DNA from 3 places in the Protofrankia sp. Cas4 genome. Region 3 is predicted to be linked to each of the others. Evidence: riboswitches for the same ligand, from Rfam matches in the RefSeq annotation. Region 3 holds a riboswitch; each other region holds the start of a gene.
What was found. A riboswitch is a leader RNA that binds a small molecule or an ion and turns the genes downstream of it on or off. The one in region 3 is predicted to bind cyclic di-AMP.
Positions count from the first base shown of each region.

Region 1 (19,342 bases), on a different contig from region 3:
AGGTGTAGTTACTCGACACCCACGGCGTGGTGACGGCCTCCCCCATCCCGGGAATCGTCGTCCAGTCGAGTTGGATTCCCGGACAGACGACGAGATGGTCATAGCCGATCCGCGCACCGCCACCGGTGGTGACGATCTGATTGTCGGTGTCGATCGTCTCGGCGCGGTCGCGGATCCAGGCGACGCCGGCGGGCATGACCCCGGCCTGCGGGCGGGCGCTGCTCGCAAGAGGTGCGCACCCGCCCCCGACGAGGGTCCACAGCGGCTGGTAGTAGTGGGTTTCGGCCGGGTCGATGAGGCCGACGTCGACGCTACCGGCGCGGCGCAGGCGGGCCGCGACGGAAATTCCGGCACTTCCCCCGCCGATGATGAGCGTGGTGTGGTGGCTGGTCGTAGCCATGGGCAGCATCCCTTGTGCACCGACAGGTGGGGTCAGGCCGGATCGGTGATGATGGGCGGGCCGACGATCAGGCGCGTGCGGCGCAGCCATCCCTCTTCCCGCAATGATCATAGCAGCGTCGCCCGTACCGCCGAGTGTGATCCTCAGAGCGCCCGGCAACAGGGCGCCCGGTTCAGATCAGCGACGGCTCCGGAACGGATCGCCATGGTAAACTTGTATGCGGCAACAAATATGGGCTACTCGCAGCTGGAAAGGTCAGCGCTTCATGACTGCCACCATCGAGGCGCCACCTCCGGGATCGGCGTCGGCACCGGGTGCAGACACCACCCCGTACTCACAGCGGCAGATCACGACCATCATGTCCGGGCTGATGCTCGGCGTACTACTCGCGGTCCTCGACCAGACGATCATCTCGACTGCGCTGACCCGGATCAGCCAGGACTTCCACCGGCCCGACCTCTACAGCTGGGTCGTGACCTCCTACCTGCTGACCTCAACGGCGAGCACTCCGCTCTACGGCAAACTGGGTGATCTCTACGGTAGAAAGACCATCTTTCAGATCGCCATTGCAATCTTCCTGCTGGGATCGGCACTGGCCGGCCTCAGCCAGAGCATGCTCCAGCTGATCATATTCAGAGGTGTGCAGGGCGTAGGTGCCGGCGGCCTGATCTCGCTGGCGCTCGCGATCATCGGCGATGTCATCTCACCCCGCGAACGAGGCAGGTACCAGGGCTACTTCGGAGCGGTGTTCGGTGCCGCCAGCATCCTCGGCCCGCTGATCGGAGGCTTCCTGGTCGACCAGGCGTCCTGGCGCTGGGTGTTCTACATCAACATCCCCCTCGGCGTCATCACGCTCATCGTCATACACAGGGTATTGACGATCGACTATGTGCGGCGTAGGGCTCGCCTGGACATTTTCGGAGCCCTGCTGCTCGTCAGCGGGGTGTCGCTGTTCCTGATCGCCGTGCAGGACGCCGGGCAGCAGGCACGGATCACCGAGACGATCTGGATCCTCGCCATCGTCGGGCTCGCACTCATCGTCGGATTCCTCGGCTGGGAACGGCGGGTGGCCGAACCGATACTGCCCCTGCGGCTGTTCCGCAACGCGGTCTTCCGCGTGACCAGCACGCTGTCACTCGTCACCGGCGCGATCATGTTCGGCGCGATCATCTTCCTGCCGCAGTACCTCCAGTTGGTGCGCGGCATCAGCCCCACGCTGTCGGGCCTGCGGCTACTGCCGCTACTCGCAGGCATGCTCATCACCTCGATCGGTTCCGGTCGGCTGGTGACGAAGCTGGGACGATACAAGATCTTCATCGTCGTCGGCACCGGGGTCATGACTGCGGGCATGGCCCTGTTCGCCCTCATCCGCGTCGACACCAACGGCTGGGTTCTCTCCGCCATGCTGTTCGTCGCCGGCTTCGGCCTGGGTCTATTCATCCAGAACACCGTCCTGGCCACGCAGAACGGGGTCGCCATCGGTGATCTCGGCACCGCTACCTCTGCCGTCACGTTCCTGCGGACACTCGGCGGCGCGGTCGGCGCCTCCAGCCTGGGCGCGATCATCATCGCCTACCAGCGCTCGCATCTGGCCGACAACATCAAACACTACGGCCCCCGTGAAGGACCGCGCCAGACGTTCACCCATGGAATGGACCGCGCCTACCTGTGGACGATCCTGATCGGACTCGTCGCCTTCGCGCTTTCGTTCTTTCTTCGGGAAGTGAGGCTGCGCACCACCGCTGCCACCAGCGCTCGCACCGCCACCGCCGAATCCCCGGGATAGCCCGGTCCCCTCGCCTTTGGCCCTTTACGCGGCGTCGGCGCGCAGCGCAGCCAGTGCGGTGTCCGCGTGCCGGCTCATGGACAGCTCGGAGTCGATGCGCGCAAGCACCGTGCCGTCCGTGCGCAGGACGAACGTGGCGCGCTTGTTCGGGCCCACCTTGCGCCGGACGCCAAACGCCTGCGCGATCGTGCGGTCGGTGTCTGCGACCAATGGAAAGCCGAGCGAATGCTTCGCGCTGAACGCGGCCTGCTTGGCGACGTCGTCGGCACTGATCCCGACGATGCCGGCGCCCAACGCGGCGAACTCACCGGCCAGGTCGCGGAAATGACAGCTTTCCCTGGTACAGCCGTACGTCATCGCCGCCGGGTAGAAGAAGACCACCAGCGGACCCTTGGCCAGCAGGCCGGCCAGGTGCAGCACCGCGCCCGTCTCATCGACACCCGACAGATCCCCAACCTGATCCCCGACATCCATGCGGCAATCCTCACCTAATCACGGGATGAAACGTATGACATACTACCGGATCGGAGATCGGGATGCGCCTGCCGTACGGATCTCAAGATCCAATTGGCGGCAAAAGGTCGTCAACACTGTTGACTAAAAACACCCGGAAACAGGGCGTAGATCAAGAAGCGGAATTTCGATCGCGCCAGTCATCAAGGGGCACTGTCGTGGGATGCGAGCCCGCGCCGGATCGCAGGTAGCGATACCAGACAAGCGCTGCCGGACGAACACGCGGATCGTCGGCGAGGCTGGCCCGCACGAGATTCACGCCGGTGCGGTCCAGCACACCGTCGACGGCGTCGGCGGCGACGTCGGAAGTGGCCACTCGGCCGGGCACGAGGATGCGGGCGATGAACAAACCGAGCTTGAACAAATCGGAACTGATGGACTGCGGCTCGTATCGACGCGGGGGCCGCACAGCAACGCCCGCCGCGTCTGTCACGCGGTGATGATGGCTGCCTCGTAGCAACCGAAGCCCCCCGAATGCCTGCTGCTATTCGTGACCTTACAGGTCACTATAGTGATCAGAAAAGCAGCATAGCCCCGAGGCCGGACATGTCGTCCACGTGACCGCACGATTGGGGGCACGGTGGGAACGCGGTGTGGGCACCATGATGGCACAGGCCGCGGCGGCCACGCCCGAAATGTTCCGGACGCGGCCTGTGCCGCATAGCCGCGGACCCGGTCCTGCCGCGTGCCGATCCCAGCCGGAATCAGATCTCACCCAGGATCCGCAGGCTGCTCCGATCCGCCGAATGCCTGCCGTGATCCGCCGAGGGGTTCGGCCTGCTCCTCGCCCGCGGCCTCGGTGCTCCGCTGGTCCTCGGCGGTCGCCTGCTCGGCCCCGCCCTCGGCCTGCGCCGACTGGCCGACCCCCGCTGCGACGCCGACGAGTTCCCGCAGGCGGGCCTCGACGTAGGGCTCGGTGTAATGCGACCTGTCCGCGATCCGCCGCACGAGATCGTTGACGCTGGAAGCGGCTTCGAGATCAGCGGTGCTGACCTGGACGAACTGGTCGAGAATCTGGTGCCGGATCTCCTGCCAGTTCTGCCGCAGATACTGCTCCACCTGCTGCGCCTGCTGCTGCTCCATTCGATCACCTCCACATCGAGATGTCATTTACAGGCATAAATCTATGCCACCCACACCAGGAGTCAACCGGAAATCATGATGGTCCTGCCGCCAAACGCAGAATGATGCAAAAATACGGAGACGGGGTCGATGTCGACCGCAGCATAATTTACCTGGAAAAGCCTTGTTATTATTTGTGCTCCTGACATGCCAGTGGGTCACGAAGCCGTTCAAATGCATCCCGACGGATGCGCTGAAATCCGCTGCTCTCCGCGACAATACAGACAGAATCTGATGACCTATCCGGTAATGGGACCTACGCGGTGAAAGAGAACAGCGCAGCGCGGGTCCGCGCCCCGACCACGCCATCGGCCGCAAGTCCGTGCCGGCGTTGGTATGCCTTCACCGTATTTGTGGTATGTGGCCCGAACTTTCCGTCCGCCACGACAGGGTAGCCACGTCCGGTCAGCGCTCGCTGAATCTGGCGCACGCCGGGACGCCCGCGGTGGGTGTAGCGGACTTCCCGCGCTCGGGGCACCGGATCGGCGACCCGTCGTGCCGGCGCCACGTCGGCCGCAGCGGTCCGGTCCGGCGTAGTGACCGGTGTAACCGGTGTACTGACCGGCCCAGTAGGACCACCTGGGCCGGTGGGATCGGCCTGGTAAGTGCCTGTCGCGCCATCACCAGCTGCCTCGGTGGCGGCTGCCGCAGCCCGCCCGAGGTACACGCGGTAGGACCCGTTGGTGTACGTGCTCCATGCTCCGATGCCCTGCATGTCGCACACCCGTTTGGCGGCCTGGGCGTTGATGGCTGGATCGAACAGATCTGCCCCGCCGACCCAGCCCGCATGCGCCCGCATGTTGATCTGCCACAGTCCCCGGGAATCCTCGCCATTGGGGTTGTGCGCGTTCGCGTTGCCGCCGGACTCGGCCAGCGCGACCGCGACCCAGGTCTGCAGCGGCTTCCCGTCGCAACCGCCAAGTCCCGCCTTCCTGCCGGCACCGGCGATGGAAGCGTCGGGAACAGGTGTCGCAGCGACAGAACTCGTGCCGGGCGCAGGCGCCGTACCGGCACCGGGCGATGCGGTGGGGTTCGCGCTCGCCGGACCCGCGGTCAGCATCATTCCCGCCGTCGCGCCGATGACACCGGCGGTGGCAGCCACCGCGCCGCGATTGTACTGGGACTGCTTTCTGTGCCTTCCCCTGGTCATTATCAGATATCTCACTTCAGTATCGTCGATCGGCTCATGGGCGCCGCGCGGACGCACCCGTCACAGCCAAGCTGGCGGAATGCCCACGGTGGGGCACGCGGCAGCCCGGCCATGACGGGTCGCATGTCTGTTAACAGTCGAGCCAGGTCACCCCAGGCGGCCAACGAGATAACTCGTGGAATAAATCTTCTGAAGCCGGACGACGGTTCCGCTGTGGGGAGCGGCCCACATCATGTCGGCCCCGGCGTAAATCGCCACGTGATGGATGTTTCCGGGCTGCCCGAAGAAGATGAGATCACCGGGTTGCTTGGCATCCCGCGATATCTTCTGCGACGCCGCGTACTGGGCGTCGGTCACTCGCGGCACGCTCCGGCCGAGCTGTTTGTAGATGTACTGGACAAGCCCGGAACAATCAAAGGAGTTCGGACCCTGGGCGCCCCACACGTATGGCTTGCCCGCCTGCTTCGATGCCAAATAGACGATCTTCTCACCGAGACTGGCAGTGGACGCCGCGGAACCGTCCTGCTGCGACGATGCACTGTCCGGCGGTGCCGAGAGGCCGCCAGTCTGGGCCGACACCGAACCAGCAGCCGACGCCGAACCAGCGGCCGACGCCGGGTCGGACGCCGAGGGCGAATCGGACGCCGAGGGCGCGGTCCCGGCGTCACCGGCAGCGGTGTCACCGGCCCAGGTCTGCGCAGTGGCAGTGGTGGCAGTGGTGGCAGTGGTCGAGCCGGCCGGACTGTCAGCCCCGGCGTCGTTCGCCAGTGCGGGGGCCGCAAAAGCGGTCAGAGCGACGGTCCCGGTGGCCGCGGCGGCAACCACCGCACGTGCGGACCGGCGGCGGAAGCTGGACCTGGCGGTCGGTGCACGGTGGCGACCGTGTCCGGACGGAACCCCGTCAGCAGAATCTGCACACGCCTGATATGCAGGCAACAATGATCCTTCCCGTACGCCTGCGAGGTTAGCTGTCGGGTTCGGGCCGGGAAGCCCGGTCAGCGCGGAGATCCGCGGCCGACTTCACCCCGAGGACGGCGCCACAAGGGCGACGTCCGCCAAGTCCTGGTTCCCCCGCTGCTGCCCTGGTGATTACTAGAAGGGAACACCGGACCGAGGGCAGAACTCGGCGTTCGGCCCGGTGTTGCTGAGAGCCCGGCCACGGTAGCGAACTACACGCTGTGACCGCAAGGGCCATTTTCCGCGAATCTCGACGCATGTCGACTACTATGCGTGTCAATCATCCGGCCGGCCGGTCAGAGAAATCAGATCAACACCGCTGGCAGTGGATCGAGCGCGGCGGCAGAGTACCGACATACATTGGCCGCCAGAGCACGCACGGTGATACCGATGAGGAAACAGGCCAATCGACGGGGTACGTCTTGTCTCATCTGGCAGGGGTTCTGGCAGGGGTTCTGGCATCGTCTTCGGTCGAATCCTTACCATCGGTCCCGGCCGCCAACACGGCGTCGCCGAAAAGGAGTCAGCGATGACGGCTGTGCAACAGTTGGTCGAGCATGCGTTGGCGGAGGTCGGCTACGCCGGGGATGGCCACAATCACACGAAGTACGGTCACCACGATCTGGTCCTGGGCGCGAGCCCATGGCCTGGTCGTCGAACGCACCGGCAATAATATTGCCACGGTCGAAGGTAACGTCGGAAACGATCAGGTACTACGCAGAACCTGGCTGGCCGGCGGTATACTCATCGTTGGATGCGTGAACTGGCAGTCGATGTTCAGCGGTGGCCCGCGCTTCCCGCTCGCCCCCCAGAATTCGCCGAACCGGTTCGCCTACTTCCCGACGAGCGCGCGCGGGTCCCTCGACCAGGGCGAGTCAGGGGTGTTCCCGGATCTGCGCCACCCGGTCACGACCGCTCAGAACGCGCTCAACATCGCTACGGGCCGGGAGGGCGATAATCGCCTGTTCTCCCCGGACGGCGCCTTCGGCCCGCTGACGGAAAAAGCGTTCCGTGATTTCCAGGAATTCTGCCGGTTGAACGACCCGGCGGTGGCAGTCACCGGTGTGGTCGACCGGACGACCTGGCGTCTTCTCGACTATTTCCTCGACATCAAAGGTCGGTGAACCGACGCCTACGCGATCTTTCGAGGTTTGTGCGATCGACAAGGACTCTTCCGTCGCACAAACCTCGAAAAATCATCTAGCCGGCCGGCAGACGCTAGCCGGCAGACGCTACGATCGTCATGACGCGCTCGCATGGTTGTCGAGGTGACGGCGGACCACACGACGGGCGATCGCCCAGCGGTGGGTCTCCGACGGCCCGTCATAGATACGGAACGGGCGGACCTCGCGCAGGAAGCGCGAGAGCAGCACATCCCCGGAGATACCGAGGGAACCACAGATCTGCAGCGAACGGTCGACGACCCGCCAGACGGCCTCGGCGGTGAACGTCTTCGCCACCGCGGTCGACTGAGCCCCGGAGCGACCCTGGTCGAGTTCCCAGCATGCCTGCAGGACCAGCCCGCGGGACGCCGCGATATCAATCTCATTATCCGCGATCATCGCCTGGACCATGCCCAGCTCCGCCAGCCGGGAACCGAACAGCCGCCGGTCCGCCGCCCGGGCCACGGCGATATCCTGGGCCCGGGCGGCGATCCCCAGCCAACGCATGCAGTGGGTCGTCCGCGCCGGCCCGAGGCGAACCTGGGCATAGTCGAAACCCTTGTCCACCTCGCCGAGAACCGCGTCGTGCGGCACCAGGCAGCCGTCGAACAGCATCTCGCAATGACCGCCGTACAGGCTCTCGTCGAGGGTCTCGACATGACGGACGATCTTCATTCCGGGGTTGTCCGCGTCGACGAGGAACATCGTCGCTCCACCGCGGTGACCCGGTTCGCCCGATGTGCGGGCCATGCAGATCGCATATGCGGCACCGTCCGCGCCGGTGATGAACCACTTACGGCCGTCGATCCGCCAGCCGCCCGGCTCCTTTGCAGCGCGCGTGGTCAGAGCGGTCGGATCCGACCCCGCTCCGGGCGCGGGCTCGGTCATCGCGAAGCAGGACCGCACCTCGCCCGTTGCCAACGGCCGCAGATACCGCTCCTTCTGCTCAGCCGTCGCGATGGCCTCCAGCATGTGCATGTTGCCCTCGTCGGGGGCGGCGATGTTCAGTGCCAGCGGGCCGAACAGCGAGTAGCCCGCCGCCTCGAAGACGGGTGCGCGTCCGCGCATGTCCAGGCCGTGCCCGCCGAACTGCGCCGGCACGTGCGGGGCGAAGAGCCCCGCGTCCTTCGCCGCCTGCTGTAGCCGCGCCCGCATCGCGTCACCGCCGCGCGCGGCCACGCCTGCGAACGCCTCCTCCTCGGGGACGACGACGCTGCGCACGAACTCGGCAGTGCGTCTGGCGAGTTCACTGACCACCGGGTCATGGCCAAGATCAATGGACACGTGAACCTCCTTCATACCGGCCGGCGTCGCCCAAAGGAGACCCGCCGCGGATCTGGCCGAGAATCGTCAGTTTTCCGTCAGCAAAGCAGGCCGGTCGACTCGTGCACAAGGAACAGGCGCCACTGAAGATCAAATCGCGAACGAGGCTCGTCAACATTGTTGACTATCATGTGTGCACGCGGACGGCCCGAACCAACTCGCACTCCGCGCCCACCGACGGCGGGCCCGGTCGGGCCGGATCAGTCCAGATGGTAGATGCGGGCGGCGTTGTCGTGCAGGATCTTGCGCAGCGCGTCGCCGGGCAGCTGCGCGAACGCCTCCGCGACGAACAGGTCCGGCCGGATCGCCGCGCTCGCCGGGCCGGGCGACATGCTCGTCGGGTGCGGGAAGTCGGTCTCGTAGAGGAAGTTGTCGGCTCCGAGAAGTTCGATCGCCTGCAGGGCGGTCTCCCGCTCGAACCAGAAACAGCCGAAGATCTGGCGCTGGAAGTACTCGCTGGGCAGCAGGTCGTATTCGGGGTGTTCGATCGGGACGCCGCAGTTCCTCCACTGCCAGTCCAAAGCGGCGAGGGCGTAGGGGAGCCAGCCGATTCCGCTCTCGACCGAGACGAAATTCAGCCTCGGGAAGCGGTGGCAGATCCCGGCACAGATGACGGTCGCGATGGCGCGGGCGTTGCCCATGAAGAAGGAAACCCCGACCGAGGCGTAGTTCGCGTGGATCCCGTTACCCGGGAAGTTCTTCTCGATCAGGGACAGGTCGCCCGATGCGATGTGGAAGTTCACCGGAACGCCGAGATCCTGGGCGGTCGCCCAGATCGGGTCCCAGTGCGGATCACCGAGCAGCGGAAGACCGAAGAAGTCGGTCTCCTGAGCCATGATCACGCCCCGATGCCCCATCGCGACTGTTCGTTCGATCTCAGCGACGCTCGCCGCCAGATCCCAGAAGGGCAGCGCCGCCATGGGCAGCAGCCGGGACGGGTCCGCGCTCGCCCAGTCGGTCTGATAGTCGTTGTACGCCTGGATGCAGCGCACCATCAATTCGGGATCCTTGAGTCCGAGGAACCTCCCGGTACCGAACCCCGCCACGTTGGGATACAGCACCTGCGCCCAGATCCCGTACTCGTCCATTTTGCGCAGCCGATCGGGGGCGTTCCACAGCGCCGGGTCGACGTCGGCGAGGCGCCGGGGATGCTTCGGCGGGAACTCCGCCCAACCGGCCATCGCTCCGCCCGCGGTGGCCGACAGGCGCGCGTCGCCGAAATACCACGCCTCCTCCTGGAGGTCGTCATCCCAGCGGACGTGCGGAACCAGATCACCCCACTTCGCCGTGGAGATCCGCGACGTCCACAGATCAGCGGGTTCGATCACATGGGTATCCGCGTCGATCACTCTGATGCCATCGGTCACTGCCGTCCCGGCCATGACGCCGCTCCCCTCGAGGTCTTCGGGAGACGCCGGATGTCACGACGCGCGTCCCGGCCGCACTCTGATGTGATCTATACCTTATTTCTTATGAGGAAATCCGACAAGCGGTCCCGGAAATGTAGCGCGGACGCGATTTCCTCTCGCCGAACGGAAAGACCGGTCCACATTGCGGCCTCGAACGACTTCGGCTACCGCAGGCACTGGCCCGGCCACCTGGGCGACCCCATCGAGTGCTGCCCAGGCGCCGACCCACGGCGCACGCGTCCGGCTCACGCGGCCCGATCCACCCAGGTACCTCACATGTCAGACGTCCACCGCCGGCCCCGGCGGACCGGCCGCGACCGTGATCGCGTCTTCCGGACACGAACTGGCGCCGAGCCGGGCCGCTTGTGCCCGGTCCGCGGTCACCACGAAGGTGACGCCGCGGGGGAGGCAGAAACCGTCGTCATCGGTGTCGAACACCTCCGGAGCGAGCGAATAGCAGCGGCCCTGCCCGGTACACCGGGTGGGGTCGACCATGATCTGCACGGTGAGCCGCTCCCCCGTTGTCGGATCGGCGGTCATGACCGGTCCCAGACCAGCGGCAGGGCGACCAGCCCGGCCGCACCACCGCGCTCCAGCACCGGCTCACCGCCCGCGATCCGGTAGTCGGGGATCCGCCGGTGCCACTGCTCCAGCGCAACCGCCATCTCGGCGCGCGCGAGATGGGAGCCCAGGCACCGGTGCGGTCCGGCGGCAAAGGAGATGTGCCGGTTGACCGCACGGTCGAGATCGACCTGGTCAGCGTCTGGAAACGAGCGCGGGTCGCGCATGGCCGCACCGAGCAACAGCAGCGCCATGTCCCCCTTCTTCATCGGGCAGCCGTGGAAGTCCACGTCACGGGTGATCTTTCGGCCATCCTGGATGATCGGGAACGCCCGCAGGAACTCCTCGACCGCCGTCGGCACCACCCCCGGTTCGGTCACCACCCGTCGACGGTGCTCCGGCGTCGTCGCCAGATGGTGGAACGCATAGCTCAGCTGGCTCTTGACGGTGTCGAGACCCGCAAGCACCAACACAACGCACATCTGCAGAATCTCGTCATCACGCAACGGTCTATCTTCATAACGTGCTGTCATGAGATAGCTGACGAAGTCACTCTCGGGGTCGCGCAGCGTCGCCCGCCGATCCGCGACGACACCGATGAAGTACTCGGTCATCGCGCCCATCGCCGCCATCGTCCGGGCCTGGCCCTCAGGATCGGTGAAGGCGTCGAAGACCGTGTCCACCCACTCGACGAACAACGCGTCATCGGTCTCAGGCAAACCCATGATCGACAAAAACACCCGGGTCGGGTACACCGCCGCGAAGTCGGCCACGAACTCGCAGCCACCGGAGTCGAGAAAGGCGTCGATGGTCCGGTCGCACAGTTCGCGCATCCGGGGCGTCGCCCGGGCGACCGCACGGGGTGAGAAGGGCGGGTTGAGGATCTGACGGTACCTGCCGTGCTCGGGCGGGGCGACATTGGTCGGAATCCAGCGGTAACCCGGGTTCGGGTCCAGGACGATCACCGAGTCGCTACCGAAGACCTCGGGGTTCTGGTAGGCCTCGCGGCACTGATCAAAGCGGGTGATCATCCAGAAGCCGGCCCCGAAACTGTTCCAGTAGACGGGGGACGCCTCACGCAGCTGCGCCATCTCTCCGATGCCCGCCAGCACCGGCCGCGGCGACATGATGTCGTAGTTGACCACCGGGCAGGACCCGGCGGGCGTCGCGCGCTCCGGCATGGGTGTGGGTACGGGCGCCGACATCAGCCGAGTGCCAGACTCTGGTCGAACGTCCGGACCTCGATCCAGCCGATCTCGAGTTGGATCTCGGTGATGACCCAACCGTCACCGTCGCGGCGCAGCCGGTTGCGGTAACGACTGGACATCTGCAGAACCTGGTTGGGGTCGTCGGCGGCAACCTGGTGGGAGGTGAGGTAGGCGAGCGCCGAGGCCTGATCGCCTTCGACGTCGACGTGGTAGACAGACACAAGGTGATGTTGGAAGCCGCGGTCCGCCGTCATCTTGTCGACCCAGGCCACGATGGCATCGGCGCCCTCGACCCACTCGCTCCACGTACCGGCTGCGGTGAAGCGCATCCGGGCGTCGTCGTCGAACACCGTGCGTAAACCTACAAAATCCTTCTGGTCGACCGTCGAACAGTAACGGTAGAGCGTGTCGCTCGCGTTGATGTGGTCGCGGACATCCTCGAACGTCTTCACAGTGGTCATCCGGTGCTCCTCCTGCCATGGGGGGATCGGTTGCGGTGACTTGCAGTGACTTGCGGTGACACTGTCAACCGGCCGGTCCGCATCGCTCTGGCGGGTCGATTCCGGCCGCATGTCACACCTTCGTCGACGGCTGAAGGCGAGGTTGGAGACAGATTCCTTATAACGAACTAGCTTGTCAAGGGTGATCAGTGATCCGATTCGCTACCAGCGGACTGGTCGAGACACACGATCATTTTCCCGACGTTGTCGCCGCGGAGCATGGCCAGGAAGGTCGGCCAAGCGGCCTCAATACCACCGTGGACAACCGTCTCGACACTGCGGACAGCGCCCTCGCGCAGCCAGCGCGACATGTCACCGGTGAATGCGGCGCGCTGGTCGGCATGGTCACCGACGAGGAAACCCGCCATCCGCAGCCGCCGCCAGATCATCAGCAGCAGGTTGCGTGGACCGGGTACGGGCTCGGTCGCGTTGTAGGTGGAGATCGCCCCGCAGAGCGCGATGCGGCCGAACGGGCGCATCACCCGGATCGCGGCTTCCAGCTGTTCTCCCCCGACGTTGTCGAAATACACGTCCAAACCGTCGGTGTCAAGCTGCGCGAGAGCCGCGGAGAGCGACGCCCGCACAGGCTGATCACGGTAGCTGAACGCGGCGTCGAACCCCAGATCCTCGGTGAGAAAGCGGACCTTCTCCTCGGAGCCTGCACTGCCGATGACACGGCAGCCCATGACCTTGGCGATCTGACCGACCGTGGCGCCCACCGCACCGGCCGCCGCCGAGACGAACACGGTTTCTCCGGGTGTGCACGCGGCGACGTGGCGCAGCCCGACATAGGCGGTCATACCCGTGATGCCCAGTGCACCGAGGTACGTGGAGTCGGGAAACCCGGTCGTGTCGACGGGTTCAACATCGACGGGTTCAACATCCGCGGCGGCTACCAGCGCGTACTCCCGCCATCCCGCCCGGTGGACCACGTGCCGGCCGACCGGGATGGCGGACACACCGGACGCAACCACCTCGCCGACCGCGTGTCCCTGCATCGGGGCGCCGAGCGCATAGGGCTCGACATACGAGGCCACCGCACTCATCCGGCCACGCATGTACGGTTCCACCGACATCACGGTGTTGTGCACGAGGAGCTCACCAGCGCCGGGGTCGGGTATGTCGACCTCGACCAGAGCCACATCGTCGTCCGTCGGCCATCCCGCAGGACGGCGCATCAGGTGCCATTCCCGGCTACCGGTCACCGCTGGCTCCTCTCCACCCGGTTCGCCCCGCCGGCGCATCGTCATCGGCTATTGCTCGCGCCATGACCGCGGTGGACTGCGGTGGACTGCGCCATGCCGGATTCGCACAATATTCGTCGTGATGAAAAGCCACAAGGGTCATGTCGCCCCTTCCCGCCGCCGGCTGGGCGGGTGACCGCGTCACCACCATCTCCACCGTCGACGACAGGCTAAAGCAGACCAGAGCAGACCAGAGCAGGCCAGGCCAGAGCGGTCGCAACCGGGGCTTGCGGCTTTTCATCATGAGAAATAAAGTCGGCTACACACCCGCGTACAGGGAGGTCACACGGTGGACGCTCGGCATCCGTCGCTGGTGCAACGGCAGCCCCGGGCCCGACGCGGGCCGCTGTCGGGCATCCGCGTGGCCGACTTCTGCTGGATGGGCGTCGGTTCCGTCGCCACCCGCATGCTCGCGGACTTCGGCGCCGAGGTCATCAAGATCGAAAGCCGGACCCGGCTGGACATGCCCCGCCGATTACCGCTCTACAAGAACGACTCCCGCTCGTTCGGCGCGGAGGATCCCGATCCCGACCCGGACAAGGGCGGACTGTTCAACAACTACAGCCGCAACAAACTCGGCGTGACAATCAACATGCGGTCCGTCGAGGGCCGGGAACTGGCCGAACGACTCATCGCACAAAGCAGTGTGGTGACGGAGAACTTCGCTCCCGGCGTCATGGCAGGCTGGAATCTGACCTACGAACGACTACGCGCGCTGTGCCCCGAGGTCATCTACGCCCACATGAGCGGTTTCGGCCAGAGCGGCCCGCACCACACGTACCGCAGCTACGGGCCGGTGGTGCAGGCGGTCAGCGGACTGTCCTTCATCAGCGGCCTACCCGACCGGGAGCCCTCGGGTTGGGGTCTGTCCTACATGGACAACCAGGCTGCCTACTACAACAGCGCGGCCCTGCTCATGGCGATCATGCATCGCAACGCGACCGGGAAGGGCACGGAAATCGACACCTCCGCCGTGGAGGTCGGCGTCAGCCTGCTCGGTCCCGATCTGCTGGACGTCACCGTGAACGCACGACCGACCCGCCGGCCGGGCTTCCCCCCGGGTAACCGGCTGGAACACCCGCAGGCTGCCCCGCACGGGGTGTACCCCTGCGCCGGCGAGGACCGGTGGGTGGCCGTCGCAGTCTTCGACGACACCGACTGGCACCGTCTGACCGAAGCCATCGGCAACCCCGCATGGACGACGGACCCGCGTTTCGCCAGCGGATCGAGCCGGTTCGCCCACGCTGACGCGCTCGACGCCCACCTCGCGGAGTGGACCAGACAGCGGTCACCGCATGAGGTCATGACACTGCTGCAGGACAACGGCGTCTGTGCAGGTGCCGTCCAGGACGCGCGCGACCTCAACGAGGTCGACCCGCAGCTTGCCCATCGCGGCACGTTCTTCGAGTTGGACCACCCGGTGATCGGCCCGGCGCGCTTCGAGGGGACACCGGTGGCGTTCTCCCGTATCGAACAGGACAACTGGCGGTCAGCCCCGCTGCTCGGCGAGGACAACTCCTACGTGTTCAGCGACATCCTCGGCCTGTCCACGAACGAAGTGGCCGACCTCGCCGCGGCGGGTGTGATCTGAGATGACCACGTCCCAGACCGGGACACCCGGTTCCCCGCCGCTTCCGTATTCGGGGCTGACGGTCGTCGAGTGGGCGGGTGACCCCGCTGGTGAAGGGACCGGACGACTCCTCGTGGAGCTCGGTGCCGACGTGATCAAGATCGAACCACCGCAGGGATCACCGACGCGGCGGATCGGTCCCTTCGCGCACGACGTCGTCAGCGCCGACACGAGCCTGACGTTCTGGTACTACAATTTCGGCAAGCGCAGCGTGGTCTCCGACGGATCGGAATCGGACCAGGCGTTGTTGCACCGCCTGCTCGTCGGCGCGGACGTCCTGCTCATCACCTTGCGCCCGCGCGAGATCGCCGCGGCCGGCCTGGACTACTCCGAGCTGCTGGCCACGCATCCGCAACTGATCATCTTGTCGGTCACCGCGTTCGGGCTGGACGGCCCGTGGGCGGACTACCGCACCTGCGATCTGGTCGGACTCGCCGCGGGCGGCCCGCTGGCCAGCTGCGGCTATGACGACCACTCGATCCCGCCCATCCGCCCCGGCGGCAATCAAGGTTACCACACGGCGACGAGTTTCGCCCACTGCGGCCTGCTGCTGGCATTACTCGATCGCCAGCGGACAGGTGCGGGGCAGCTGGTGGACGTGTCCATGCACGAGTCGCTCGCTGTCAGCGGGGAACTGGCGAATCCATACTGGTTCTACCCGAAGGTCCTCGTGCACAGGCAGACCTGTCGCCACGCCCAGCCCGTGCCGACACAGCCGGCGCTGTTCCGCTGCGCCGATGGCCGATGGGTCTACTTCGCGCTCATCCTCGCCGACCGCAAGCCATGGGATGCGCTGGTCGCATGGATGGAAAGCCTCGGCGTCGCCGCGGACCTGACCGACACAGCCTACGATGATCTGGCGCACCGCCAGCAGAACTTCGCACACATTCAGGAACTCATCGAATGCCTGTTCCTCCTGCAGGACGCCACGACGGCCTACCACGAGGGGCAACGGCGCGGGCTGCCGATCGGGCCGGTCAACGCCCCCGAGGATGTCCTGGACGACGAGCACCTGCAGGCGAGGAACTTCTTCACCACGGTCGCCTTCGACAGCGATCTCAGCGCGTTGGTCCCGACGAGCCCCTACCGGTTCTCGTCCTTCCAGACCGTTGCTCCCACGCGGGCGCCACGGTTGGGTGAACACACTGGACACGTACCCGCCGCCGAGGAGGCAGACCGATGATGAGCAGACCTGTAGTACGGACACGGCCGGTGGACGACGGACTGTTCGTCGAGGGCGACGACGGGCCCAGCCTCGTCGCGAGCAGCTGCCGGTCGTGCGGGACGACGACCTTCCCGCGCCAGCAGTCGTGCCCGAAATGCACCCGAATGGACATGACGGACCGCCTTCTCCCCCGCAGCGGCACACTGTGGTCCTTCACCGTGCAGAGTTTCCGTCCCAAACCGCCCTACGCCGGTCCGGAGCCGTTCACGCCCTTCGGCGTGGGATACGTGGAGCTTCCCGGCGCGGTCATCGTCGAGGCCGTCCTGACCGAAAACGACCCGCAGCGGCTGCACATCGGGGAGCCGATGGAGCTGGTCCTCGTGCCCTTGTGTCACGACGACGACGGCACCCAGGTCCTCACCTACGCGTTCTCCCCCGTCCGATCCGGTGACCCGGAACGGGGATCAGACGGAAACCAGACCCCGAACCTGGGTAACCACAAGTAACCACAAAGGAGTGCGCCGTGGATGTCGCCATCGTGGGCATCGGAATTCATCCGTTCGGGCGACACGAGGGGGTTAGCGGACGGGCGCAGGGAGCCTACGCGGCCCGGGCTGCGCTGACTGACGCGGGCCTGGAATGGCCCGACATCCAGTTCGCCTTCGGCGGCAGCCTCGCGGCAGGGGCCGCCGACTCGCTCGTCTCGGACCTGGGGCTGACCGGCATCCCGTTCATCAACGTGGCCAACGGATGCGCGACGGGCGGCAGCGCACTGATCAACGCAGACAGTACCATCAGGTCGGGCGCGTACGAACTCGGGATGGTGATCGGCTTCGACAAGCATCCGCGGGGTGCCTTCGACACCGACCCCGCGGCGGTCGGCCTGGGGCAGTGGTACGGCGAAACCGGACTCATGCTGACGACCCAGTTCTTCGGGATGAAGGCGCAGCGCTACCTGCACACGTACGGCCTCAGTCCGTCGATACTGGCGAAGGTGGCGGTCAAGGCCTTCTACAACGGTTCGCTGAACCCCAACGCGTGGCGCCGTATCCCGCACACGGAAGAAGCGATCATGTCGTCGACGATGGTGAGCCATCCGCTGACGCAGTACATGTTCTGCTCGCCGGGGGAAGGCGCAGTCGCGCTCGTGCTGTGCCGGGCGGACCGCGCGCGCAGGTACACCGACACGCCGGTGTACCTGCGGTCCGCGGTACTACGTTCACGCCGGTTCGGCTCGTTCGAGGTGTTCAGCCCGTGGCTGGCGCTGGAACGCGCTGACAGCCCGAGTGTGGACGCGGCCCGGGCGGCGTTCGAGCTGGCCGGGGTCGCCCCCGGCGATGTCGACGTCGCGCAGATCCAGGACACCGAGTCCGGGGCGGAGATCTGTCACATGGCCGAGTGCGGCCTGTGCAAAGACGGTGAGCAGGAGGAACTGCTGGCAACGGGTGCCACCGGGATCGGCGGCAGCCTTCCGATCAACACTGACGGTGGCTGCCTCGCCAACGGCGAGCCGATCGGCGCGTCGGGTCTGCGTCAGGTGTACGAGAACGTCCTGCAGCTGCGCGGGGCCGCCGCGGCGCGACAGGTGCCCGCGAACCCGACGGTGGCGTTCAGCCACGTCTACGGCGCGCCGGGGGTCAGCGCCTGCACCGTGCTGACCCGCTGACCGGCCGTCAGATCATGAATCTGTCGGCAGCGCGGGCGAGACACGCTCGCTTCTGCGCCAGGTCGGCCCCGCGCCATATCTGGTCCGCCCACACGACCAGGTTGATGATCCCCTCGGCCTCGTAGCGGGGCACCAGTTCCAGATCCTGGCCTTCCAACCGGAAGTAGCAGGCAATCATCGCGCGCCCGTACTGTTCGCACAGTGCCGCGAGCCGGTCGCGAAGCCGTACCGCGTCGGAGAAGGAAGGCGTGCCGGAACTGAACCAGGCGTCCCCCAGTCGGGCTGCGCGATGCAGCGCCCGATCCGTGTTCCCCCCGAGGACGAGCGGCACCGCAACGGGCCGGGGGGTGACCTGGATCCTGCCGGTCGTGAAGTGGGTACCCTGATGCTCGAAGGGTCCTCCGCTCCAGGCCGACCGCAGGACCTCCAGGCACTCCTCGAGGCGGGATCCACGTTCGTCGAACGGCACGCCGAGGGCGGCGAACTCCTCGCGCAGCCAACCGGCTCCGACCCCGAGCATGAACCTGCCGGCAGCGATCTCCTGCGTCGTGCAGGCGGCACGAGCTGTCAGAAGCGGATGACGTAACGGCAGGATGTAGATGCCCGTCGCGAGCTTCACCCTCGTCGTGAGCGCTGCGGCGGCACTCAACGCCGACCACGGGTCCAGCAGCTTCGTGGCCGGGTCGATGATCGGCCGGGTGTGATGCTGGTGCGCCGTTTCGCCCTGGGTGGGGTGCTCGCTGGAGTAGTCGTACGGCAGGACGAGATGCTCGCCGAGCCAGAGGGCATCGAAGCCGAGGTCGTCGGCCGCCACGGCGAGGTCCAGTAGGTCACGCGCACCCATGTCGTATACCGACAGGCCGATCCGCATCATCGTCCCTTCCGGCCTCAGCTGAATCTCACCGGTCCGGCCGCGTCAACGGGGATACACCTGGGGGCCGCTGCCGCCGACGGCAGCGAGGTAACCAGTGGAGTCCACCCGACGCTCGCCCCAGAGAATCTCGAAAAGAAGCCTGCTGATTTTCCAACCGTCCGCTGTGCGTCGCAGCTGGTTATGGTACCGGCCGACGAGCACGTGCACCGTTTCCGGCGATGCGCGGAACACCTGGTGCGAGGTGTGGTAGATGAGCGCCGTGGCGTGATCCGCTACAAGGTCCACATGGTAAACACTGAGCAGATGATGCTGCCAGACGCATTCCCGGGTGCCTTCGTCGATCCAATTGGCGACCGCGTCACCGCCGACGATGGGATCAGCGTTGCCGTACTGCGCCCACAGGTCGTCGGCGAGGGTCACACGGATCCCGTCGACATCCCGTTTGTCGATACACGACGCATACCTGTAAAGCACCTCGGTAACGTCGGCGCGGTCCAAGCCAGCCTCAATCTCGGCCGCTGTACGCATGCTCGCTCCCTTCGCAGCCGTCCCGGCGGGTGCCACGTCTGCTGCGGCGCTGCCGTGTCAAGCCCCGACCTTCATCCACACGCTCTTGAGCTGGGTGAACTCGTCGAGAGAGGCCGCGCCCAGGGTGCGGCCATGCCCGGAGT
Region 1 covers NZ_CAUVXL010000137.1:1,091-20,432, forward strand. Annotated here, with positions in the region: gene U9979_RS12790 (FAD/NAD(P)-binding oxidoreductase) at 1-400, opposite strand, end outside; gene U9979_RS12795 (MDR family MFS transporter) at 666-2,186, shown strand; gene U9979_RS12800 (peroxiredoxin) at 2,211-2,660, opposite strand; gene U9979_RS12805 (hypothetical protein) at 2,812-3,132, opposite strand; gene U9979_RS12810 (hypothetical protein) at 3,411-3,782, opposite strand; gene U9979_RS12815 (peptidoglycan-binding protein) at 4,078-4,923, opposite strand; gene U9979_RS12820 (C40 family peptidase) at 5,119-5,796, opposite strand; cyclic di-AMP (ydaO/yuaA leader) riboswitch at 5,911-6,069, opposite strand; gene U9979_RS12825 (peptidoglycan-binding domain-containing protein) at 6,516-7,052, shown strand; gene U9979_RS12830 (acyl-CoA dehydrogenase family protein) at 7,170-8,375, opposite strand; gene U9979_RS12835 (amidohydrolase family protein) at 8,615-9,796, opposite strand; gene U9979_RS12840 (ferredoxin) at 10,103-10,363, opposite strand; gene U9979_RS12845 (cytochrome P450) at 10,360-11,589, opposite strand; gene U9979_RS12850 (nuclear transport factor 2 family protein) at 11,589-12,053, opposite strand; gene U9979_RS12855 (NADP-dependent oxidoreductase) at 12,239-13,336, opposite strand; gene U9979_RS12860 (CoA transferase) at 13,626-14,927, shown strand; gene U9979_RS12865 (CaiB/BaiF CoA transferase family protein) at 14,929-16,149, shown strand; gene U9979_RS12870 (Zn-ribbon domain-containing OB-fold protein) at 16,149-16,637, shown strand; gene U9979_RS12875 (thiolase family protein) at 16,655-17,797, shown strand; gene U9979_RS12880 (TIGR03619 family F420-dependent LLM class oxidoreductase) at 17,805-18,671, opposite strand; gene U9979_RS12885 (nuclear transport factor 2 family protein) at 18,714-19,199, opposite strand; gene U9979_RS12890 (aldehyde dehydrogenase family protein) at 19,257-19,342, opposite strand, start outside.
Region 1: it holds a riboswitch for cyclic di-AMP, as region 3 does, so the genes downstream of both, U9979_RS12820 (C40 family peptidase) here and U9979_RS03385 (transglycosylase family protein) in region 3, are expected to answer to the same signal.

Region 2 (8,192 bases), on a different contig from region 3:
GCTCGACGCCGGCCACCGCGTGATCACCTACGACCGACGCGGCTGGGGCAACTCCAGCCAGCCCGCCGTCGGCTACGACTACGACACCTTCGCCGCGGATCTGCACGCGTTGGTGGAGAAGCTCGACCTGCGCGACGCGGTGCTGGTCGGCCACTCGATGGGCTCCGGGGACGTCACCCACTACCTGGGTACCTACGGCTCGACGCGGGTGCGTAAGGCGGTGCTGGTCTCCCCGATCCCCCCGTTCCTGCTGCAGACCGAGGACAACCCCGAGGGCCTACCGCAGAGCCTGTTCGACGGGTTCATCGCCACCGCCAGCGCGGACCGGCCCCTGTGGCTGAAGCAGTTCCTCGACAATTTCTACAACATCGACGTCTACGGCGGCACCCTGGTCAGCGACCAGGCGCTCCAGGCGAGCTGGAACATCGCCACTGCCGGGTCGCCGATCGCAGCCGTCGCGTGCATCTCGACCTGGCTGACCGACTTCCGCGACGACGTCGCCAAGCTCGACATTCCGGTGCTCGTCGTACACGGTGATCAGGACCGAATCCTGCCGATCGGCCCTACCGGCAACCGCCTCCCCGGGCTGATCAAAGACCTTCACTACGTCGTGATCGAAGGCGGGCCGCACGCCATCGCCTGGACCCACACCGACCAGGTCAACACGGCGTTGCTCGACTTCATCTAGTCAGCCGAGGGGCGCTCTCAACCGGTCGGCCGCCGGGTGTGCGATCATGGCTCTTTTCGCGCACCCGGCAACCCGAACGTGCCCGGGTCACGCGGGGCGACGCCACGGGTCCCCGTCCCCAAGGCGGTGGACAGGGACAGCCGGGTGTACTGGACTCAGCCGTTGCCACCAGCGGTGGGGCGAGACATGCCGTTGTCGTCGACGTCGTTGAGCACGGCTGTGAGGCCCACGCGGAGCATCTTCTTCCGGACGGGGCCCAGCACCAGCTTTGCGAGGAGGAACCCACCGACGCCGGTGAAGCCAGTGTGCTCGTACGTGAAGCGCGTACCTCCCGCGTGCGGCTCGAGCCGGTAGGTGACGTACGTCGCGTCGCCGTTCTGGTCGCCGACCCAGGAATAGCGGAGCAGGGATGGTTCGCGTGCCTCGAGGACCTCGCAGTCGACGATCCCCCGCCAGCCTGGCCGCGGCTTCGCGACGAACTGGAACCGGGTGCCGACCGCGGTCGAGAAGCCCTCGGGCCGCCCCCCCTGGCCCGTCGAGGTCCACAGCGGGATGAGCGCCGGATCGGTCACGGCACGCCAGACCCTCGTGGGGGGATGCGGGTAGTCACGCACGATGCGGATGTTGCTCATGGAGGCTCCTTGCGCCGTAGGCGATTTAATTTCAGCAGCTAGAAAATTACTGTAGCAGAACTTTTACAGAGACTGGACTACGCTGAGAGCATGAGCAGGCGCACGGTGGACTGGACGGCAGCGCACACCCCTGGGCCCGGGGCACCCGACGCCGAAGGGTTGCGGGAGCGCAAGAAGCGCCTGATGCGCCAGCAGTTGACCGACACGGCGACGCAGATGTTCATGGATCGGGGCTTCGACGCCGTCCGAGTGTCGGAGGTCGCCGAGGCGTGCGGGGTGTCGGAGAAGACGGTTTTCAACTATTTCCCCACCAAGGAGTCCCTGGTCCTGGACCGCCTGGACGCGACGATGGCCTCGCTGCGGACCGGCCTGGCCGAGCCCGGGGTCGCACCGATCGACGCGGTGCTGCGAATCCTGGACGGTGAATTGGGCGGCATGACGTCCTGGCTGGACATGCAGGACGACCCGGTCGAGGCCGCCACCACGATCCAACGCTTCGGCAATATGATCATGTCCACGTCCGCGCTGCGAGTCCACCAGCGCGACATGACCGACCGACTCATCGCCGTGGCCGCCCAGCTCATGGCTGAGCGGGCCGGGATGAACCCAGACGACCCAGAACCGCAGATCGCGGCAACCGCTCTGCTCGAACTCTGGCACATTCAGTTCCAGAGCCTGAGGAAATACCTGGACGGCACCCGCACACCCGCACAGGTCCACCAGGCGGTGACCGCCGACGTCCACCGCGCGGCCCAGCTCATCAACACCGGACTGGGTTCGTTCGGGCCCTTCACGCCCGACAGGGCGGGTGCGAGCTCGGATCGGCTGGCGTCACAGCAGTAACCAAACTACCGGTTACCGCAAGAGATCGGGTGTCATCCGGTCAACCGGACTTTTCACAAAGCGCATCAAGATATGCGCCAAAAGGTGGCACTCATGTCACGGAAACGTTCCATCGGTGCTGGCTGGTTAAAATGAACGCGCGCGCACGCGCATTAATGGTGATCAATACCGAAATCAAGGGTCGATGTTCGACTGTGCGCTTCTTCACCACCCCTTGCCGGCCGACCAGCCGTAGCCGATAGGGTTCCGCCGTGCCTTCGCAACGAAAGCACGCATCGGACGAAACACGCCGAGTCCTGCCCCGTCCGATGATCGTCAAACCAACGGCAGGAGCGGGGGAACCACTTTCCGGGCGCCACCCGGCGTCCTTGGGGTGAAGCCGCACGATGCGGCCGGGCATTTCCCAGCCCGAACCCGACAGCTCACCTCGTAGGCGTGGGGAAAGGGCATTGCCATGTCCCGTTCGCGCGCCCGCCATCGCGGCAGCAGACCAACCAGTAGATACACCCGCGCGCTCATCACCATTCCGGCACTCGCCGCCGCCGTCGGCGGTGTCGGCATTGGAATCTCGGGGCCCGCCAGCGCGGCACCGTCGGACGACCAGACGTTGTCGGCAATTGCTCAGTGCGAGTCCGGCGGCAACCCGACAATCGTCAATTCGATAGGCGCCGGCGGACTGTTCCAGTTCCTTCCCAGCACGTGGCAGTCAGTCGGCGGGACCGGTCTGCCGCAGAACGCCTCCGTTGCCGAGCAGTGGAACCGCGCCCGGATGCTATACGCCCAGCAGGGTACGACGCCGTGGGTTTCATCGCAGTCGTGCTGGTCTGGAAAGGTCGGCAGCGTCGCCAACACGGCTCCGACCGCCACACAGTCGCCGTCGGCGGACTCGGTCGGGAGTGGGAGCTCGGTCGGGAGTGGGAGCGAGAGCGGAAACCCCGCCGCCGACGCTGCCGCCGCCACTGGCCGCCACCGGCACTCATACTGGTCGCCCTGGTACCAGAGCACCCAGCCGACTGACGGTTAGCCGGCAGGCGACCAAACGGAAAGAAAACCACCGGGAAGCCGGCCGGGCGCCATATGGCGCCCGGCCGCTCGCCGGATTCCGCCACGAGCCGGTACGACTAGATCGCGCTACCAGACGCCGCCGGCATCCGCCGGATCGTCGCCGCGGGCGGGGGTTGCGGGCCAGCCAGGCACGGACGGGTGCGCAACGTCCCTGCGGGTCACCGCCAGGAAGCTGACGAAACCGACGATCACAATCGCCAGAACCAGGCTGACCGGACCGGTACCCAGTTCAAGGCCACCGCGACCATGCGACACCCCCATCCAGTCGGCGAAGGAGGCACCGAGCGGCCGGGTCACGATGTAGGCAAACCAGAAGGCGAAAATCCCGTTCAGACCAGCCAGCCGGTAGGCCAGGGCCGGGACGGCCATCAGGACGGCAAACATCACACCCGAGGAGAAATACCCCAGGTGCGCGGTTGTCGCGGTCATGTCTCCCAGTGCGGTACCGAGCGCGAACGTCGCCATTACCGTGGCCCAGTAGAACGCCTCACGGCGACGGGTGTGGATACTGTGAATGGAGAGGGTTTTCTCGCTCATATACCAGACCGTGAAGATGGCGGCCAGCGCGATCATGAAGAAGGCGGTTGACACGAGGTACGGGATGCCGAGTCCGACATGCAGGACATCAGCCGCCATCGTGCCGAACACGCTGACCATGACAACTGCTGTCCAGTAGATCCAGACAACATATCGACGGACGTAGAACTGCAGCGCCAGCGCGGCCGCCAAGCACACGCCGGCGAGACCGACGGCAATCATCGGGCTGAGTTGGTGGGCCAGGTAATCTGACGTCGTCTCCCCCATGCCGGTGGTCAGCACCTTGGTGATCCAGAAGTACGCCGTCACTTCCGGGACCTTGCTCATTGCGCGTCGAGCACGGTCCCGAAGCACGTTCTGTTGGAGTTGACCTGTCGCCATGGTGGCAACGATGGCACAGCTATCCCCGCGCATCCCCAACCGGGTCGACGACCCCCGCGACGCCGTGTCCCCTATTGCCGGTCGCTCTTAGTCACCGTGTCCGGCTGACGGATGGTAACAAATCCGGCTGAGGTGGCGCAGACGGCTGCTCGGGTGGGGTGAGGATTGCGAGCTCGACCGCTGCGGCCACGGCGACGACGAACCCGATCGCGGCAAGCGGGAGGCAGCCCGGACGGACCTGGTCCCCCAACAGCGCAAACCCCATCGCGGCCGGGATGAGGGTTTCCGCCGCGCCCTGGCTGGCGGTGACAAGCGTCACCGAGCCGCGTTGCAACGCGGCTCCGAACGCACTCAACCCGAGCAGACCGTAGGCCAGTAGTGCCCAGGAAAGGGGGTCGGTGAGGACAGCGCCGAGGGTGTGATCGGCGTCCAACGCCCGTGCACACAGCGCGGTCCCGCCGAACGCCAGCCCCGACAGCGCTCCGAGCACCACAGCGGCGCGCTCTCCCCGCAGGGATCGGCCCGCCGCCGCGCTGGCGGCAACCAGGACGGGAACGAATAGCGCGATCACTATGGTCGCGATGGTGCCCACCGGACGCGGCGGCGCGGGCTGCGCGGTGAGGGCAAGAAGGATCAGGCCGACACCGAGCGCCGCCAGCGCGCGCAGTTGCGCCGGTCCCGGACGGCTGCGCAGGAACACCGCAGCCAGTACCGCGGTGACGCCGGCACTGCCGGCGAGGGTCGCCTGGACCGCGAACAGCGGCAGCGATCGCACCGCCACCAGTGATAGCAGCCAACCGACAAGGTCGAGTACCAGCCCGATCAGGTAGGGCAGCTGTCGCGCGAGCCGTGGCAGCAGACGCGGATCGAGCGCGCCGGCGGTGACAAGCCGGCGCGCGCCCACCGACTGCAGCACCGAACCGGCCCCATAGCACACAGCACAACCAAAAGCGGACAGGTATGCAACAACAAACACCTGATGATCTAACCACCTGCCGATGACGACCACTCCGGCGCCCCCGGCGCGACGTGCCCACGGGCAGATGTCGAGGCCTTTCCCGACGGCGGCCGGGACCACCCGAAATGGGTGGTCCCGGCCGCCCTCAGGTACCGCTGTCGCAGACCTGCCGAGGAGAAATCCCTCAGCGCAGCGGCAACGCCCGGGTGTGCTCGATCCGTACCGCCCGCAACGCGTCCGGGTCCAGGCCGAGCAGGGCCAGGATCGTCGGGGCGATCTGGGTGGTCTCGACCCGATGCCCGTCCACCTCGTGGTGCTCAACGCCGGCGCCGGACACGACCAGCGCGACGTCACGGTCCTGCGGGTCCGACCCGCCATGTTCGGCGATCTTGCCGGTACCGCCGGTGAACACGACGCCGTGCGTCACGACACCCACGACATCGGGATGGCGCGGGTCACCGGGACGGGTGCCGAAGAACGCGGCTGCCCCGTCCCCCGCGTAAACGGCCGTGAGGCCCGAGGCGGGCAACGTGGTGGGCGTGCCGTCGATCGTCTTGCCCGCCGCCGGGTGGGTGAGCAGGAAGGTACGGGCGAACGCGGTCGCCGCCGCCGAGGTGTCGCTGAGCCAGAACTGCAGGACGTCGTCATCGACCGCGAAGGCCACCAGCGGGGCCGCACCGGGATGCCCCGCAGCCCATGCCGCGTTCAACCCGTCGATGATCGGTCCGTCGGCGACGCGGGTGAGATCGGCCGGGTCGGTGGGCGACTGGCCGTGCTTCGCGGACAGGATGACCGTGGTGCTGCCGGTCAGGCCGCGGCGCTGGATCTCCTCCACGATCGTGGCGACGCTCGCGTCGACATAGCCCAGCGCGCGGGCGAGCAGCGGACCGGGGGTGACGCCGCCGGGCAGGTATCCGCCGGTCAGACCATCCGAGCGGGGAAGCTTCTCGGCGGTGGAGACCGTCTGGAAGTTCATCCCGAAGATGGCCGGTGTGCCGACCTTCGTCGTCCGGCTGTGGTCGTAGCCGTCGATCTCGTTGAGGACCGCCTGCAGCTTGTAGCTGTCGTACTGCTGTGTCGCGGCGTTGTCCTTGGTCCAGTCACCGGAAGCGAAGCCGATCGCGGTACTGTTGATCTCCGGGGTGAACAGGTCCTGGACGCCGGTACCGGACGGCCCGTTGACGATCTCGTATGCGGGGTGCTTGTCCGACCATGCGGTGCGCAGCCCGGCGGCCCGCGCCACCTCGAAGACGGTGTTCACCTTGAGGTAGGAGTGCGGGTAGACCGGCATGCAGGTGGTCGGGTCCACCGGCAGCAGGGCCGGGTTGATCAGCGTCTGCGGTGTCGCGGTCAGCGCGAGGATGCCGCCGGGCAGGCCCGGCAGGTGCGCACCGGCGTCGATCGAGGTCGGGTCGCGGTCGAGGCCCTCGGTGTAGTTGACCTCGGTACCGGCCTTGACACCCGCGCAGGATGTCGTTCCCGCCGGCAGCAGCTGCGAGTTGTAGGTGTCGTCGTAGTAGATCCCGGTCGTGGCCGGGTTCCCACCGGTCACCTGCGCGATCAGACCCGGGAACGAGTCCGACGGCACCGGTGTCTGCGCCCGGGTGAACTCGGTACCCCGGCGGACCAGGCGGGCAAGGGCTGAATCCGGATACTGAGCGACATACCATTCCAGATCGGCCTGGTGCAGGCCGTCCACGGACAGCAACAGCACATGTCGGGTCGACCCGTGGCCGTGACGATTGTCGGTAGCAGTGGCCGGGCCAGCGGCTGCCACCCCACCAATGACGGCAGCGGCCAGTAATCCGGTCGTAACGGCGGCGGCCGACCGCGGGAAAATGCGGGACACAGTTCCTCCTCATGCAACCGGTGCCACACCGGGTGCCTCCGCATTGCTAGACCTCTACGGCGACCGGAGCAGGATTGTCAGGTAAACAGGACACGAAAAGACCTTTCAGCGGACCTTCATCAACCTCTTAAACTTCTCCTAATCGGATGTCAGGTAGCGCCCAGCCCGACCTACCACGCTGAGTAGGTACCGCCACGGTGGCGGTACCGGAGGAGGCACGACATGACGGATCAGCCTGGCTGGTATGGCTGGGATGCGGCGGCACCGCCATCCCCACCGTCCTCGGAATCCCCGACGAACCAGGCCCCGCAGCGACGTCGGTTCGGCAAGGCGGCGGGGCTGCTCGGCGCCGGCGTGCTGGCCGGAGCGATTCTGGGCGGCACCCTCAGCGCCACCGCGGCGTCCTCGAGCCCGAGCCCGAGCCCGGGCGGATCAGCCGGGACGACCCAGACCGCCCCGGACAACGACGGCGACGGTCATGGTTTCGGGCACGGTGGCGTCAGGCACGGTGGCGCCCTCGATCAGACCGGTACCGTGACCGCGGTCGGGTCGGCATCGGTAACCATCAAGACCAGTAGCAGCACGACCGAATACGCGGTCACCAGCGACAGCGACATCGACAAGAACGGTGAAGCGCAGCTGAGCGACCTGAAGGTTGGCGATTCTGTCACCTTCAACACCACCACCGTCAACGGCAAAGCCACGATCGACAAACTGCACTCCGGCGACGAAGCGCTCAACATGCCGCATGGCCGTCACGGCTCGGGCACCGACAGCTCTAGCGGGACGCCAGCCGGGTAGGCAACCGGTGGGGACCGGAAAGGATCGGAGTAGGACCGCCGGGCAATAGTGGCGTGGATCAAGAAACGGGGCCGGGGCGGGTAGATCGCGAGGTGCGAGGAGGGAGGCACCGGAGGTTGTGGGTGTCGACCGACGACGGCACAGCGGGGTACGTGCCCCGCCCCCGCGCAGGTGCAGGCCCACTCACCCCGGACCGCCCCGCCATCCTGTATGCTGCTGTTGCACTCCTGAGCGAAGCCCCTGCCAGCCAGGCGCGGTGGTGGGTCTGAGGGATGGGGCGCTGAGCCTCACAGGTGCAGAGTCGTACAGAGGCACAACATCGCAAGCGAGATCGTGATATAACTGAACAGCACACAGCATGGTCCTGTGGTGAAGCCTGGAGTTCACGCCGCCCTGTCAAGGCGGAGGTCGCGGGTTCGAATCCCGTCAGGACCGCGC
Region 2 covers NZ_CAUVXL010000209.1:965-9,156, forward strand. Annotated here, with positions in the region: gene U9979_RS19085 (alpha/beta hydrolase) at 1-688, shown strand, start outside; gene U9979_RS19090 (SRPBCC domain-containing protein) at 844-1,320, opposite strand; gene U9979_RS19095 (TetR family transcriptional regulator) at 1,411-2,163, shown strand; cyclic di-AMP (ydaO/yuaA leader) riboswitch at 2,441-2,613, shown strand; partial or broken gene U9979_RS19100 (transglycosylase family protein) at 2,618-2,908, shown strand; gene U9979_RS19105 (hypothetical protein) at 2,962-3,180, shown strand; gene U9979_RS19110 (hypothetical protein) at 3,295-4,146, opposite strand; gene U9979_RS19115 (hypothetical protein) at 4,238-5,122, opposite strand; gene U9979_RS19120 (alkaline phosphatase family protein) at 5,289-6,953, opposite strand; gene U9979_RS19125 (hypothetical protein) at 7,176-7,754, shown strand; tRNA gene U9979_RS19130 (tRNA-Asp) at 8,115-8,189, shown strand.
Region 2: it holds a riboswitch for cyclic di-AMP, as region 3 does, so the genes downstream of both, U9979_RS19100 (transglycosylase family protein) here and U9979_RS03385 (transglycosylase family protein) in region 3, are expected to answer to the same signal.

Region 3 (3,611 bases):
GAGTTCGCCGGGCTCGGATCCGCACCCGGGCCATGGTGGTGACCCCGGCTCTGGTCGCCGCGATCAGTGGCGGCATCGCGATGTCCCAACCGGCCAGCGCCGCCACGACCTGGGAGGGGCTTCGCCAATGCGAGTCCGGCGGTGACTATGGGGCGAACAGCGGCAACGGCTACTACGGCGCTTACCAGTTCTCGCTGGGCACCTGGCAGGGCCTGGGCTTCACCGGCCTGCCCAGCAGCGCGGCCCCCGGCACCCAGGATGCAGCCGCGATCAAGCTCGCCGCCCGCGCCGGCTTCGGCCAGTGGCCTGCCTGCGGCAAGGGCATGGGCGCCGACCAACTCGGGGGCGGCACCAACCCGGCCGGCACCGCAAGTCCCGGCGCATCGGGCACCGGCAGCGGTGACAGCGGTGACAGCAGGGATGCACCGGACACCAGCGCATCGGACTCGAGCTCATCCGACACCGACTCGTCGCAGGCACCCTCGTACGGCAGGAGCGGTTCCTCGCGCTGGCAATGGCGCACGGTGAGCACGGACATCTCGTCGAACTCCGCTGATGCGAGGCCCCTTACCGCCGACCTCGTCGATCAGGTGCGGTCAGACGTTCGGTCGTGGCAGCACCAGATGAACAGTCTTGGCTACAAGATCCAAATTGACGGTCGGTATGGACCTGAGTCGGCCGGCGCGGCCAGCCGCCTGCAGGCCGACAAGGGCCTGGCGGTCGACGGAATCTGTGGGCCGGAGACCTGGGGGATCACCTTCAGCTGAACAGCCGGCAGCTGACGGCCGCGAACTGATATAGACCCCGCGAGGACGAGTCGGGCCGGTCCCACCTGCGTGACAACAAACACAACAGAAAAGCACTACGGCGACCGGCCCGATCACTCGGTGTTACGAAAAGCCAGCACAAACGACCCCCCATCGGGGTCACCCCAATCGCCGGGTAGAGTGTTGTCTTTGGGCCATGTAGCCCATTCGGGTGGTGAAAGCCAGGTCCGTGTAGTTCATCCGACACCCCCGATTTGCTTCGAAAGGGCCAGGCTCGCTAGAGTCCTCCCCACTCGCCAGATCGGCGAGGCCGCGCGGACGGACGCCGAATCCCGTCCCCGCCCGCCGCGGCAGGACCTATCGCGAAGCCGCACGGACGGGATCGGGGGAACCACATCCGGATACCGGCCACCGGTGTCCTTGGGGTAAAGCAGGCGACGCTCATCGGCGTCACCGGCCGGGCATGTTCCCAGCCCGCACCCGACAGCTCACCTCGTAGGCGACGGGAAGGACCGACCCACATGCCGTCTGTTGGCAGGCACCGAGCCCCGCAACAGTCGTCCACCGCAGTCAAGGTCCTGCGTACCACCGGTGCTGTCACAGCACTCGTGGGCAGTGGTCTCGCCGTCGCGGCCAGTCCCGCAGGCGCCGCGACCGCCGACGACTTCACCAAACTCCGCCAGTGTGAGTCCGGCGGCAACTATCACATCAATACCGGTAACGGGTTCTACGGCGCGTACCAGTTCGACGCCGGAACCTGGCACGGTCTCGGCTATTCCGGCCTCCCCAGTGACGCCCCGCCGGCGCTGCAGGACGACGCAGCCCACAAGCTCTACAACTCTCGCGGCTGGTCCCCGTGGCCGTCCTGCTCGGTCAAGATGGGCCTGACCAACAACGGCCCGGCGCCGCAGGTGCCGACAACAGTGCCGGCAACGGTGCCCAACGTCGCGGCAGTCCAGCAGGCGATCGCCCCGGTACAGCCCGCAATGACCTTGGACCGCGCGAAGGCGCAACTGGAATCGTCGAACTTCACCGGTACGACGCTTTCCACCGCTCTGGCCGGAGAGGTGCGCGCTGACGCCTACGTCTGGCAGAACACGATGCGCGAGAAGAAATTCATTCTGCAGGTGGACGGCCGCTTCGGCGGCGAGTCCCAGGGCCTGGCATCGCTGTACAGCTACCTGACACGGGTCGACGACGGACAGGCCGGTGTGGTCGGTAAGAACCTCTGGGACATCACCGTCACCAGCCCGTCCGCCCTGTGATCCCAGGGGTTCGTATCCTGTAACATCCCATGACTGTTCGAAGGTGGATTCGCCCTCGAACCCTGATCCCGCGGCGGACCCGATGGCCCACCCCCCTCCCACCGGGTCCGCCGCGTGAGAACCTGTTTTGACCGATCCCCACTCGGCACAGTGCAACCGGGATCCGGCAGGATGGACCCCATGACGACCTCCCCTGGACGGCCGGATCTTCTTGACGGTCCGCCCCCGACAAAACTCACTCTCGATCCGGCTGCCGCCAAAGCGCTCGACGCCGGCGAGACCGCGGAGACGGTCGCCGGTCGCTTCCCGGAGTCAAGCCTCGCCTGGGCGATGCTGGCCGAGCGCGCCCTGGAGGCAGGTGCGGCGGTCACGGCCTACGCCTACGCACGGACCGGATACCACCGCGGCTTGGACCAGCTTCGTCGCGCCGGCTGGCACGGGCATGGGCCAATCCCGTGGTCCCACGAGGCCAACCAGGGCTTCCTACGCGCGCTCGCGGCGCTCAGTCGCGCCGCCGCCGCCATCGGTGAGGCCGAGGAGGCCGCCCGCTGCCGGGACTTCCTCGCCGACAGCGATCCCGAAGCGGCCGAGGTACTGGGCCTTAAGACCTGAGCCGCTCACGACCGTCCTGCTGACGTCCTGGATCGGGGACCGGGACACCCTGCTGTCCGCCCGGTGGCCTACTGACATCCGAGGTAAGTTACAAATGATGTAAGTAGCGTGCGAGGTAAGCAGGGGCGGAATGGCGTTCGTCAATCGCGTCGAGGAGCTTGCCGCGCTGGAGCGCTGGTGGACCTCGACCCATCCACGACCAGCGGTGATATGGGGACGACGCAGAGTCGGTAAAACCGCCCTGTTGCACCGGTTCGCCGACGGACGGCGGTCGATCTTTCATACGGGTGCCGGTCGTGCCGCATCAGGAGAACTGGCGCAGCTGTCCCGCCAGGTCGCGGCCGGCATCCCCGGACGGTTCCGGGACCTGCTCACGCGCCCGTATTCCGACTGGGACGACGCCTTGGACGACTTGGCGGTGGCAGCGGAACGCGAGCCGCTTCTCGTCGTCCTGGACGAGTTCCCAGAGATTGTCGCGACATCGCCGGACCTCCCAGGAGTGCTGCGGGCCTTTCTCGACCGCGTGGCGGGCAGGACACAGCTACGACTGCTGCTGTGCGGGTCGGCAGTGCGGCACATGACCGCGTTGCAGGAACAACGGGCGCCGCTCTACGGTCGGTTCGACCTGTCACTGTCGCTGCATCCGTTCCGCCCGCACGAGGCCGCCCTGATGCTGCCCGAGCTCACCCCGGCCAACCGAGCCCTCGTGTACGGGCTGGTCGGCGGAGTACCGCTGTACCTGTCCTGGTGGGACCAGAACGCGGACGTCACCGACAACCTGCGGCGACTGGCCTGCCGGCCGGGGGCGTCGCTGCTCACCGAGGGACAACTCGTGCTGGCAACCGAGGTGGAACACGGTGAGTACCCGGCGGCGGTGCTGCATGCCATCGCCGCGGGCCGCACGCAGTACAACGAGATCAAGGATCATATCCGGGCTGAGCCGGCCCGCACCCTGGACCGGCTCATC
Region 3 covers NZ_CAUVXL010000032.1:285-3,895, reverse strand. Annotated here, with positions in the region: gene U9979_RS03390 (transglycosylase family protein) at 33-767, shown strand; cyclic di-AMP (ydaO/yuaA leader) riboswitch at 1,119-1,283, shown strand; gene U9979_RS03385 (transglycosylase family protein) at 1,289-2,032, shown strand; gene U9979_RS03380 (DUF3151 domain-containing protein) at 2,213-2,644, shown strand; partial or broken gene U9979_RS03375 (ATP-binding protein) at 2,775-3,611, shown strand, end outside.